DNA from 2 places in the Cobetia sp. 3AK genome. Region 2 is predicted to be linked to the other one. Evidence: predicted binding sites of a transcription regulator. Region 2 holds the regulator's gene; the other holds the start of a gene.
The links. The regulator sigma-54, encoded in region 2, starts transcription at its own class of promoters, with help from an activator protein. The targets are predictions, from matches to a motif close to TGGCACNNNNNTTGCTNT.
Positions count from the first base shown of each region.

Region 1: a site for sigma-54 is predicted at 2,344-2,361, ahead of QD228_RS12335 (aminomethyltransferase family protein). Genes of this name have one in related genera too.

Region 1 covers NZ_JARWKR010000008.1:13,889-18,101, reverse strand. Annotated here, with positions in the region: gene QD228_RS12345 (glutamine amidotransferase family protein) at 1-454, opposite strand, end outside; gene glnT (type III glutamate--ammonia ligase) at 572-1,906, opposite strand; gene QD228_RS12335 (aminomethyltransferase family protein) at 2,593-3,738, shown strand; gene QD228_RS12330 (XRE family transcriptional regulator) at 4,068-4,213, shown strand, end outside.
Region 2 covers NZ_JARWKR010000001.1:470,583-474,795, forward strand. Annotated here, with positions in the region: gene lptA (lipopolysaccharide transport periplasmic protein LptA) at 1-125, shown strand, start outside; gene lptB (LPS export ABC transporter ATP-binding protein) at 122-868, shown strand; gene QD228_RS02055 (RNA polymerase factor sigma-54) at 1,205-2,653, shown strand; gene raiA (ribosome-associated translation inhibitor RaiA) at 3,253-3,561, shown strand; gene QD228_RS02065 (PTS sugar transporter subunit IIA) at 3,571-4,041, shown strand; gene rapZ (RNase adapter RapZ) at 4,138-4,213, shown strand, end outside.

The DNA.
Region 1 (4,213 bases), on a different contig from region 2:
TCGCCATGCGGGTATGGCCGATGATGTGGCTGCCCTGCATGCCCTTGAGACCATAGAGGCTGGCGATATGGGCCGGCAGGCCCACTGCCTTGAGGATTTCGATGCTCTGCCCCACGCTCAATACGCGAATCTGCGGGGCACTGTCGGCAAGCCAGCTGCGCACGGCACTCTCTTCCCCGGCGATCTTGAATACCGCGACACTGGCATTGCTGAACCAGTCCGCCACCGTGCCGACCTGCTCGCCCAGGCCCTTGGCGATCGCGTCCCAATCCTCATCGACACCATCGCTTTGCAGCGTCAGCTTGATGCCAGCGTCAAATTCGTCGCCATAAATGGCGAAGCCAGCGCTGTCCGGGCCGCGATCGGTCATCGCGATCAACATCGGCTCGAACAGCTCCCCCAGGCGCGACTCCAGCGCCGGGTTCTTGAGATAAAGCCCTACGATTCCACACATGGTGATGTCCTCTCACGGGCAGGAGGCGACTCCTGCCTGGTGTCTTGAGCGTGGTGGTGACAGTGGCGACCCTCGTCTGACATGACCCGCGAGATCCGCGAGCGCCGCCGGATGAGATCAGAAGAATTCGGCGTAGCGTTTGACTTCCCACTCACTGACCTGGGCGTTGTAGTCCCGCCATTCCTCGCGCTTGAGGCGCATGAACTCGGCGCAGATCCCCTCGCCCAGGCTCTCGCGCAGAATGCTGTCCGCCTCGAGCGCATCGATGGCCAGCGAGAGATTCTGCGGCAGCGTCTCGATGCCCTTCTCGGCGCATTCGCTCGGGGTCAGCGAGTAGAGATTGATGTTGTGGGGCGTGCCCGGATCCAGCTTGCGCGCCACGCCATCCAGCCCCGCGGCGATGATGGCGGCGTGCACGAGATAGGGGTTGCAGCCGGCGTCCGGCAGGCGGAACTCGAGGCGACCGTAGGGCACACGCACCATGGCCGAGCGGTTGTTGTCCCCGTAGGCGATGAAGACCGGCGCCCAGGTCGCGCCGCTGGTGCTGCCGCCGCCGACTAGACGCTTGTAGGAATTGACGGTCGGCGCGGCAAAGGCACACAGCGCCGGGGCATGCGCCAGCAGACCGCCGAGGAAGTGATACGCCAGCGGCGACAGGCCCATGCCCTGGGAATCGGAGTCATCGCCAAACAGATTGCGGCCGGTGTCATCACACACGGACAGGTGGAAGTGCATGCCGTTGCCCGGGCGGTCCGCCAGGGGCTTGGGCATGAAGGAGCACACCATGCCCAGATCATTGGCGATCTCGCCGGCAGCCATGCGCACGAAGGTGAAGCGGTCTGCCGAGGTCAGCGCATCGCTGTAGGTGTAGTTGATCTCGAACTGGCCATTGGCGTCCTCGTGATCGATCTGATAGACGTCGAAGTCCACCGCCTGCAGCGATTCGACCAGACGCTCGAGGAATTCACGCGAACGTGACAGGCCCTTGTAGTCGTAGCAGGGCTTGGCGAGGGTATCGCTCTCATCCACCGGCAACAGCTCACCCGCTTCCCCCCGGCGGAACAGCGAGAATTCCGGCTCCAGCCCAGTATTGAGCGTCCAGCCCTTCTCCTTCAGGCGCTCCAGCTGCTTGAGCAGTACCACACGGCTGTCGTTGGCGAACGGTTGCCCATTGACGTAGCCATCACAGGCCATGCGCGCATAGCCCGGCTGCCACGGCACCAGGCACAGCGAGTCCAGATCCCCCCGCGCCATGAAGTCCGGCCCCTCCGGCGACATGCCGAGACCACTGACGGCGAAGCCGGCAAAGCCGGCGCCCTTCTCGACCACATCCATCAGGCAATTGGCCGGCACGGACTTGGTCTTGGCAGCGCCATGAATATCCACGAACTGCGCCAGCAAGTAGCGAATATCGTGATCCTTGATGAACTGTTGCGCCTTTTCGGGTGACATCTGGGTTTCCTCTGAGAGCGGACCGGGTTCCATCTCCCTCGACACTGTCTGCCACCCCGGGAAACCTGACCCCTTGTGGTGACACGCCACGCCAAGATAGCGGATGAAACGAGTTTTTGTGATTCCTGCTGGTCAACTTTATTTCCCTCAAAGAAAAGCATGCAGCATGCCATTTCGCCAGCTGCCGCCCAGAACTTTTCATCAACCTCCTGTTTTGCATGGGAATTTATTTTCCGAGCTCGTTTTACCCCACAGAAAACGCCAGGTGACCCTGAGTAAATTCCTGCCCGTTTCTCGAAATAGGCATCATTTCGGTGCCCAGAACTCCCTCTTCGCACCAGCATGACGCAAAGCGCTGATATTCACGCCCGAATTCGTGCTGCCAATCGCCGCCTGACTCGCTCAAGGGTTGCCGTGGCCATGGCCTTTGACGGAATTGGCAAGCCCCTTGCTTAACCATGAGGAATGTTTCTTTCCTTTCAAGAATCGACACTCATGCGATCAGGCAAGGCAAGCAGCAGGCACAAGCCCTTGTGAAGCGCCTGAAGAGGCGCCTGAAGAGGCAACAGAACAACAACACCTCCTGCGGCGAATGCGCGTCTTGCGCGCCATCTCCGCCGGCACCAGCAGGACTACGGCACCACCCACTTACGCTAGGCAGCACGACTCACAGGAGAAAGGGACGCATGGCGAATTCATGGCGCATCTCGGCATTGGCCGAACAACACCGCAAGCTGGGCGCGGAGCTGGAAGACTGGAATGGCATGGGCACTGCCTGGAATTACGCCGTCTCGGACACGGCCGATGACCACGAGACCATCCGCACCCGCGCCGGTCTGATGGATGTCTCGGGGCTCAAGAAGATCCACTGCAATGGCCCGCACGCCCAGGCCGTGCTGGATTACGTCACCACGCGGGACATGTCCAAGCTGTATCCAGGCAAATCGGTGTACGCCAGCGTCTTGAATGAGGCCGGCAAGTTCGTCGACGACTGCATCGTCTATTGTCTGGCGCCGAACTCCTACCTCGTGGTGCACGGCACGGGCACCGCGAATGAAATGCTGGCCAAGAGTGCCCTGGGGCGCGCCGTCAGCCTGACCTTCGATGACGACATGCATGACATGTCACTGCAGGGGCCGGTCGCGGTGGATTTTCTGGAGCGTCATGTGCCGGGCATCCGTGAGCTGCGTTACTTCCACCATCTGCAGACCCAGCTGTTCGGCTACCACGTGATGATCTCGCGCACCGGCTACACCGGCGAGCGTGGCTACGAGATCTTCTGCAAGGCCAAGGACGCTCCCTCTCTGTGGGAACAGATTCTCGAAGATGGCGCCGACATGGGCATCAAGCCGTGCAGCTTCGGCACCCTTGACTGGCTGCGGGTCGAGAGCCACCTGCTGTTCTACCCGGCGGACAATTCCGAAACCTACCCGTATCCCGACCAGCCGGTGGGCGACACCCTGTGGGAGCTGGGCCTGGACTTCACCGTCTCCCCGGGCAAGACCGAATTCCGTGGCGCCAGCGAACACTTCGCGCTGCAGGGCAAGGAGCGCGTCAAGGTCTATGGCGTGCTGTTGGACTCGAAAGACGTCGCCCAGATCGGTGACAAGATCTACGCCGACGGCAAGTGTGTCGGTGTCATCACCCAAGGCATGTACTCGCGCCTGAGCGATCGCTCCATGGCACTGGCGCGTCTCGAACCCGGCTATGCCGAGCATGGCACCCCGCTGACCCTCAAGACCGGCACTGACGGAGAGACCAGCCTCTCGGCCATCAGCCATTCCCTGCCCTTCGATGACCCGGAAAAGGCCAAGCGACTGGCTCGCGGCTGAGCACACGCACCATGTCGGACACTGCAAGACCTGCAGTGATAACCGGGTGAAGTGTCAGGACGCATTGCGAACGCAAGACGCAAGAGGCCTCCTCGACGTGACGTCGAGGAGGCCTCTTGCCTCACACCCAGGCCAGGTGATTGAAAAGGACTCTCGAAAGGTACTCCCGCCCCCTTGGCAGACATCAAGGATGAGGGTTGACGGCAAAGTTGGTAATGTCACGCCATACCCCGCCCGCGAGCCGATGCGCCGCATGCCTCACAAGGACATGCAGTGTCCTCGCCGGCCATCCCCTTCCCATTGCCACCCTCTCCGCTACAGGAGTCATCATGCCGCGAAAATCCCCCGCTCCCTCCGAGAAGTCGGAACAGGACAGCTCCGACACTCTGCCCCGTGAACCAGCGACCGACCCCGCTGCGCAGTCAGAGAGGAAAGACACCATCACGGCGGCAGCTGACGAGACGCGTCTCGGACT
Region 2 (4,213 bases):
TGGAATACTTCCTGGACAAGCGCCAGGTCAATGCCAGCAATGGCACCGATGCCTCATCCTCCGAGGGGTCACGCGTCCACATGACCCTGACGCCACGTGGCGCCAATGCCAGCAAGGATCAATGAGCATGACTGCTGCCAGCCCACGTACCCTCAGCGCTCGTCATCTGGCCAAGGCCTACAAGGGTCGCAAGGTCGTCAAGGACATCTCGCTGGAAATCCGCCAGGGTGACATCGTAGGCCTGCTGGGCCCCAACGGGGCCGGCAAGACGACCTCGTTCTACATGATCGTCGGCCTCGTGCGCTCGGATGCCGGTAGCGTGACCATCGATGACCACGACCTGTCCGGCGCCGCCATGCACCAGCGGGCTCGCGCCGGCATCGGCTATCTGCCCCAGGAAGCCTCGATCTTCCGCAAGCTCTCGGTGTCCGACAACATCATGGCGATCCTCGAGACGCGCAAGGATCTGGATCGCAACGGACGCAAGGCACGCCTGGAGGAGCTGCTCAACGAGTTCAGCATCACGCATATTCGTGACAGTGCCGGCATGAGCCTTTCCGGCGGGGAGCGCCGCCGCGTGGAGATCGCTCGCGCACTGGCCACCGAGCCAGACTTCGTGCTGCTAGATGAGCCGTTTGCCGGCGTGGACCCCATCTCGGTGGGCGAGATCAAGAGCATCGTGCGCCAGCTGCGTGACCGCGGCATCGGGGTGCTGATCACCGACCACAACGTGCGCGAGACACTCGACATCTGCGATACCGCCTACATCGTGGGCGATGGTCAGATCATCGCGCATGGCGACGCCGACACCATCCTCGCCAACCAGCAGGTGCGTGATGTCTACCTGGGCCATGAGTTCAAGCTCTAGCCCGAGAGTGCCGTCAGCCTGGTGAGAGCCGTCAGCCTGACGAGAGCCGTCCGACCTCTTCTGCTCTCACCAGCACCCTCCAGCACCCGCCACTTCCTGCTTCACTGTCGGGGCCTCGTTCCCCGCCCCCTCACGCAAGCGCCTCGACATGCGCTTGCGTGATCTCCCCGTGAACCTTCCTGCTCTGCCACACCTCACTCGAATGCATGACGTCCATACCACCTTGGTGGCAACATGGCATGCAAGTTGCTTGAATATTCTCGACTGCCCCTTGTCAGTGCCCCGACCCACGGTATAGCGTAGATGCACGTTCCTTTGCCGTGAATGACAGACCCCATGAAACCCACCTTGCAGCTTCGACTCGGCACTTCCCTGACCATGACCCCGCAACTTCAGCAAGCGATCCAGCTGCTGCAGTTGTCGACGCTGGACCTGCGTCAGGAGATACAGCAGGCGCTCGAGTCAAACCCCATGCTGGAGCTTGACGAGGAATACGAGTCGCTGGATGTCGCGGAGACACAGGACAAGAGCGAGATCTCCACCTCCGAGACCAACAGCGAGATTCCTGAAGAATACCCTCTCGACAGTGACTGGTCGGACCTCTACCAGGATCACGCAGGCAGCCTGACCAGTTCCGGCAGCGGAAGCTCGAGCGAGGACGGGCCGGACTTCGATCGCAACACCAGTGTCGAAAGCCTGCAGGACCATCTGCGCTGGCAGCTGGCGATGACGGACCTCGATGCGCGTGAACGCCAGATGGCGGAGAGTCTGATCGATGCGGTGGATGGGGCCGGCTACCTGAGCATGAGCCTGGACGAACTGGTCGATGGCCTGCGAGGTCAGGGACTGCCCGGCCTCAAGGCGTCGGAACTCGAGCAGGTCCTGCTGCGCCTTCAGCAGTTCGATCCCACCGGTGTGTTCGCTCGAGACCTGCGGGAATGCCTGCTGCTTCAGCTGGCCCTGCTGCCGGACGATCTGCCACTGCTGGCCCAGGCCCGCCGTCTGGTGCGGCAATTCCTCGAGGCACTGGGCAATGACGATCGCAAGCTGCTCAAGCGTCGCCTGAGCCTGGATGATGATGAGCTGGATCACGTCATTCGTCTGGTACGGGCGCTCGACCCGCGCCCAGCGTCCGCCTGGGGCGAGCCTGCCAGTGATTACGTCATCCCGGACCTGCTGGTCCGTCATACGCGTCACGGCTGGCAGGTCGAGCTCAACCCGGAAGCGCTGCCCAAGCTGCGTATCCAGCCGGAATATGCCGCCCTCATCAAGCGGGCCGACAAGTCCGCGGACAACACCTTCCTCAAGGACAATCTTCAGGAAGCCCGCTGGCTGATGAAGAGCCTGTCCTCACGCAACGACACCCTGCTCAAGGTGGGCCGCGAGATCATGGCGCGCCAGATCGACTTCCTCGAGCAGGGGGAAGAAGGCATGAAGCCGCTGATCCTCGCCAACATCGCGGAAGTGGTCGAGATGCACGAATCCACCATCTCGCGGGTGACCACCCAGAAATATATCCACACCCCGAGAGGCGTGTTCGAACTCAAGTTCTTCTTCTCGAGTCAGGTGGGTGGCAGCGGCAACGGTGACGCGCACTCCAGCACCGCGATCCGCGCGCGCATTCGCAAGCTGATCTCGGAAGAACCGGCGCGCAAGCCATTGTCCGACTCACGCCTGGTGGATCTGCTGGCCAGTGATGGCATCGAGGTAGCGCGCCGGACGGTCGCCAAGTATCGCGAGGCCATGGGCATCCCCTCCTCCAGCGAGCGCAAGCGCTTGGCGTGAGTCTCGATAACGGATACCCGCAAGCCAGCGGGCTCCACACGTCGGAGCGCTGAAGCTCGCCCCCTTGCACCTGCCATCCTGGCATCATCTGCCAATCGGTCGTCTGAATACCGGTTGGCAATGCCTGTCCTTGCGACTGCGTGAGTGACTTCACGCCCCCAATTGCCTATTTTTCCTGCCACTTTTCTCCAGAGTGCTTTCTTTTTCCCTCACATCCCACGGACAGATAGCCAGGGGTCGCCACCGACTCCTGCCACACGAACGTCGACGTAAATGCTGACATTGGCCACAAACGGCCGGTTTCTCGAGCCCCATTCCGTCCGTGATGCGAGGCGATGCTCATGAAGAACCTGCTGATATCCCTCGCTGGGTTGAAGACAAGCCTTGCCCCACGATGCAGCGCAGCGTTGATCTTTGTTCAAAGCTTGGGCATTGTCGGGGTAGACGCTCGGTACACCGGCACCGCCGCTCTCGCCAGCAGATGATCGCCACGAGACCATGGCCGGAGTCAGAAAGTGGCCGCGCGTTCAATCAGGGTTTGCTCGCAGTCAAAAAGGGTTACAATTCAAAGGCAACCCGCTGGATAAAGGAGCGTGTCCATGCAAGTGAATATCACCGGGCATCATGTGGAACTCACCGATCCTCTCCGCGATTATGTCAACGAGAAGCTCGCTCGCCTCGAACGGCATTACGACAACATCACCAATGTTCAGGTGACACTGTCGATCGAGAAGGAACGCCAACAAGCTGCCTGCACCCTGCACGCCGCTGGCGCCGACCTCCATGCCCTGGCAGAAGACCCCAACATGTACGCTGCCATCGACGCGCTCGCCGACAAGCTGGACCGCCAGCTGGTCAAACACAAGGAAAAGTCCCAGGCTCGCTCTCAGGGCACCGGGACCCGTTGACCTTCTGCCATGACACTTGATCAGATTCTTCCCCCCGAGCGCACGCTCTACGGCGTCCCCGGGGGGAGCAAGAAGCGGGTGCTGGAATTCTTCAGCACCTTCATTGCTCAGAACATTCCCAGCCTGGACAGCCAGGAAGTCTTCTCGCGCCTGATCGGGCGCGAGAGACTGGGTTCGACGGGTATCGGCCACGGCGTGGCCGTGCCACATGCACGCAGTCCACACTGCAAGACCCCCATCGCGGCGTTCATGAAGCTCGGTGACCCCATCGACTTTGACGCCATCGATGGCGAACCCATCGATCTGCTGTTCGTGCTGCTGGTCCCCGAGGAGGCAGATGACACCCATCTCACTCTGCTCGGCCAGGTGGCGGAACTGCTCAACTCGCCCACCAACCGGGCAGCATTGCGCCAGGCAGACAGTCAGCGAGCATTGTTCGATGCCCTGACCTCGGCCATCGCCGAATTGCCGGCGCGCTGAACCTGCAAGCCCGGACTCGCTCCGGGCTTGTCGCTGACTGGCCTCAGGCACCCTCCGCTTTCACCTCATGCTGACCTCGCCCTGGGAGAGCACTCCATGAAGATCGTGATCATCAGTGGTCGCTCCGGTTCCGGCAAATCGATTGCCCTCCAGGCGCTGGAAGACATTGGCT